DNA from 2 places in the Butyricicoccus sp. genome. Region 1 is predicted to be linked to the other one. Evidence: predicted binding sites of a transcription regulator. Region 1 holds the regulator's gene; the other holds the start of a gene.

Evidence for each region. The regulator HrcA, encoded in region 1, represses chaperone genes, less so after heat shock. The targets are predictions, from matches to a motif close to TGTTAGCACTCNNNNNNNNNGAGTGCTAACA.
Region 2: the regulator HrcA is predicted to act here: its motif matches at 1,018-1,048, upstream of htpG (molecular chaperone HtpG).

What each region holds. Positions count from the first base shown of each region.
Region 1 covers NZ_CDRQNY010000007.1:4,581-6,968, forward strand. Annotated here, with positions in the region: gene ACWVX6_RS04105 (Gfo/Idh/MocA family protein) at 1-224, opposite strand, end outside; gene hrcA (heat-inducible transcriptional repressor HrcA) at 530-1,576, shown strand; gene grpE (nucleotide exchange factor GrpE) at 1,605-2,132, shown strand; gene dnaK (molecular chaperone DnaK) at 2,189-2,388, shown strand, end outside.
Region 2 covers NZ_CDRQNY010000030.1:8,610-10,997, reverse strand. Annotated here, with positions in the region: gene ung (uracil-DNA glycosylase) at 1-163, opposite strand, end outside; gene htpG (molecular chaperone HtpG) at 1,080-2,388, shown strand, end outside.

The sequences.
Region 1 (2,388 bases):
GAGGAGACGATAACGACAGCTTCAATGTCTGCCTCGTCAACCATTTTCTTGTAGTCCGTGGTGGTGTACTCCACCTTGAGGTAGTCCTTCGCCCAGTCCAGCTCCTTCTGCTCGAGCGAGCAGGCAGCGACCAGCTTGCAGCCGGGAATCTTGAACGCGAGATTCTGCGCGTGTACCGAACCGAGACGGCCCAAACCGACGATGCCAACTTTGATTTCCTTCATGTTTGTTCTCCTTTTTATAGAGCGGATTTTCTCTCTACGGCAATCGAACGATTGCCTGTCTCTCTCTCATACTAATTCTATCACTGCGTGGACGCGAACGCAAGGAAAAACGACCAAATCAGAGCGTTTTTTATACGGTGAAAACTGGCATTTCAGCACTCGGCAGGCGCGTGTGATAAAATTCCGATGATCATTTCATAAATTGTTCACAAACAGCACTTGACTTTGCCCGTATGTGGTGGTAAATTAAGTTTAGCACTCGGGGAGATGGAGTGCTAACAACCGAAAGAAAGGAGTCTGCTTCGGTGGAGCTTTCGGAACGTAAAAAGCAAATACTCAAAGCCATTATCGGCGATTACATCCGCACGGCTGAGCCGGTCGGCTCCAAGGCATTGACCGAGGGACACGAGCTGCCGTTCTCGTCCGCCACCATCCGTAATGAGATGAGTGAGCTGGAGGACATGGGCTACCTCGAAAAGCCGCACACCTCTGCGGGACGAATCCCCTCACCGCAGGGCTATCGACTGTATGTGGATGAACTGATGGAGCGTCCGGCCGACAATGCGGAGGACGGAAACGCACTGCAGAACAGCGTGCTTACCAAGGTACGGGAGCTTGACCACCTCATTCAGGAGGCCGGCAAGCTGCTCACCAGTCTGACAAATTACGCGTCGGTTGCTATCACACCGGCGATGACACAGATCGCCATCCGGCAGTTTGAGATCATCGCAGTCGATAAGATGAATTTCGTAATCGTAGTAGTTACGGATTCGGGTACGGTCAAGAATAAAATGGTCCGCACGGTGGCTGAGGTCTCCAAGGATGAGGCCGAGCTGCTCACCTATGTACTCAACCAGACGCTGACCGGACTGCCGCTCTCGAGCATCACCGCCGAGCGATTCGACATTGTGCGCCGCGCCGCGGGATTGACCGCGCTGCTCGCTCCGGTAGCCGAGTACATCGCAGAGCTGATCACCGAGCTGAGCGACCAGAAGGTTTACCTCGACGGTGCCAGCAAGCTGCTTCGTTTTCCGGAGTACCGCGATACGAAAAAGGCGCAGACGCTGCTCGATTACATGGAGGATGACCGCAAGCACCTGCTGCCGGCCACCCGCAAGATCGACGGCATCCAGTTCTTTATCGGACCAGAAAACGGCGAAAACCCGCTGAGTGAAACCTCGGCGATCTACGCAAAATACGATATCGGTAAGATCGGTCAGGGCGCGATCGGCATCGTGGGTCCGACCCGCATGGATTACGCCAAGCTGTCCGCACAGCTCAGCCGCTTCGCAAAAGGGCTGAACAAACTGATCGCCGAGACATTTTTAGATGAAAAAGACGGAAATCACTGATTTCCTGTAAACGGAGGCACAAAACGACATGAGCAAAAAGACAAAGCCGGAGGCGGAAGAGCAGGAGCAGGTAAAGACCGAGGCTCCCGCAGAGGAGACCGCCAAGGCTGAAGCAAAGCCCGCGACGGACTGGGAAGCCAAGTATAACGACCTGAACGACCGTTATCTCCGCATGGCGGCGGAGTACGATAACTTCCGCAAGCGCAGCCAGCGCGAGCGTGAGCAGGCGTACACCGATGCCGTCAGCCGCGCCGTAACCGCACTGCTGCCGACCTACGATAACCTCGAGCGGGCGCTCAAGGCAGAGACCGCCGACACCGAATATAAAAAGGGTGTCGAGCTGACCATGACGCAGCTGACCGAAAGCCTCAAGGGCATTAACGTCACCGTCATCGACGCTGCCGCAGGCACCGCATTCGATCCGAACTTCCACAACGCGGTTATGCACGTTGAGGATGAAAACCTCGGTGAGAATGTCATCGCGGAAACCTTCCAGCAGGGCTTCCAGATTGGCGATAAGGTTATTCGCCATGCGATGGTGAAGGTTGCAAACTGATTACTAACTACTAATTAAAGTAAACAAAATCCTATCATTTAAGGAGTGTATTTATTATGGGTAAGATCATTGGTATTGACCTTGGTACGACGAACTCTTGTGTATCTGTTATGGAGGGCGGCGAAGCCGTAGTCATCCCTAACGCTGAGGGTGCGCGCACCACTCCGTCTGTCGTTGCATTTTCTAAGGACGGCGAGCGTATGATCGGTCAGGTCGCTAAGCGCCAGGCTGTAACCAACGCAGACCGCACCATTAT
Region 2 (2,388 bases), on a different contig from region 1:
TGGAATACGGCGTGTACCGCAGAGCGTTAAAGATGTTCTCTGCCGCCGGATAGATGGTCTGTTCGGCGTATTCCTTTTTCAGCCAGTAGCGAATGCGCTTGTAATAATCCTGCTCAAACTCACCGGCAAGGATCTCGTCCCAATCGTTGCCAAGATGTACCATGCGATCACTCCAAAATTGTTTTCTTCCCTTTAGTATAGCATAGGGAAGGGGGTGTGTCAAAATTGAGAATGGATAGGGAGCGTTCTATCGCGCAGACAGTTCGTCCTATCCGGGCTGCACCGGTCGCAGGCACAGGTTTTCCGGTGTGCCCGAACTGCGAAGGTGGTTCGCCATTTCCGGGCGAGGATTCCGCCGCTGCGGCGGTGGGGACGTTTGCCGTGTCCACGGCAGGGGACAAAAAGGGTAGACACCTACGGTTTGCCCGTAGGCTGCTAAACCTTTTTCCCGCGCCGTGCGCGGATTTAATGAGTGCTACCCTCTTTGAACACCCGTTTCCCTTAGTAGTATAGCACGGTGGTAACGGTAGAGAGGAGACCGCTCCGAAAAAGAGAACGGCAGAGGATTTTTTCTTCTGCATGGTATAGCACCTTTTCACGGTTCAGATAGCATACGGCTACATCTAATTAGGGTCTACGCAAGCGCGGCACAAGGTGAACCGTCTGTGTAGCAGTACGCTGTCTGTGAACTGCGAAAAGGCGGAGAAAGAGATTGAGCGGTAACCCGACTGCCGTTCTCCTTTTTTCTACGCTTACGCAGTCTACCATCTGCTCCCAAGCTGTCTCCAAAGGAAAGGGGTGATTCACAAGAGGGTGGAAACCTTGGTGTCTACCCTCTTGTGCGCCTGCCGCGCGCAGCGGCACTCCCCGCCGTGGTTCACGGAAAAATTCTCCGCCCGAATAGGGTGAACCGCCTGCATGGTTCGGGCATATCCAATTCTCGATTTCGATTTTGAACAAACCATGAATTTTACAAACCCTACTTGATTTTTTGGCGCAATAGGCTTATTATATCAATGTTGGCACTCGATGATTGAGAGTGCTAATACCGAACAACAAACACAGAGGTGTATGTAATCATGGCAACCAAGCAGTTTAAGGCAGAATCCAAGCGCCTGCTCGATTTGATGATCAACTCTATTTATACGCACAAGGAGATTTTCCTGCGTGAGCTGATCTCCAACGCATCCGACGCAACGGATAAGCTCTACTATAATGCAATGAAGGAAGGCAAGACCGGTATCACCCGCGACAGTCTGCCGATCGAGCTGACGCTCGACAAGGCAAACCGCCGCTTTATCATCGAGGACCACGGCTGCGGCATGACTGCCGAGGAAATGGAGAACAACCTCGGTACGATCGCGCATTCCGGTTCGCTGGCGTTCAAGAACGAAAATGAAAAGCAAGACGACATCGACATCATCGGCCAGTTCGGCGTTGGCTTCTATGCGGCCTTTATGGTTGCAAAGCATGTTGAGGTCGTATCCCGTGCGGCAGGCAGCGATGAGGCCAACCGCTGGGAGTCCGACGGTGCGGACGGCTACACGGTTGCACCGTGCGAAAAGGCAGAAAACGGCACGAAGATCGTACTGACCATCAAGGACAATACGGAGAACGAGAATTACGATGAATTTCTCGAGCCGTACCGCATTCAGGGTCTGGTAAAGAAGTATTCCGATTACATTCGCTACCCGATCAAGATGGATATGACGCGCTCCCGCATGAAGGAGAAGCCGGCGGATGCAGGTGACGACTACAAGCCGGAGTGGGAGGAGTACACCGAGAATGAGACCCTCAATTCCATGGTTCCGATCTGGAAGAAGTCCAAGAAGGAGCTGAAGGACGAGGATTACAACAGCTTCTATACGCAGAAGTTCTACGATTATCAGCCGCCGCTGTGCCACATCCATTCCAGTGTGGAAGGCGCGGTAACGTACACGGCAATGCTGTTCATCCCGTCTCACGCGCCGATGGACTACTACACCAAGGATTATGAGAAGGGTCTGCAGCTGTATTCCAACGGCGTGCTCATCATGGACAAGTGCGCGGATCTGCTGCCCGATCATTTCAGCTTTGTACACGGTATGGTCGATACGGCAGATCTGTCGCTCAACATCTCCCGTGAGATGCTGCAGCACGACCGCCATTTGAAGGCCATTGCGCAGAGCCTTGAGAAGAAGATCAAGAGCGAGCTGCTCAAGATGCAGAAGGACAAGCGCGAGGATTATGAGAAGTTCTGGGCAGCGTTCGGCCGTCAGATCAAGTACGGCGCTTATGTTGAGTACGGCGCGCACAAGGAGCTGCTGCAGGATCTGCTGATGTACCATTCCTCCACGGAGGACAAGCTGGTATCGCTCGCGGAGTACGCTTCCCGCATGAAGGAAGACC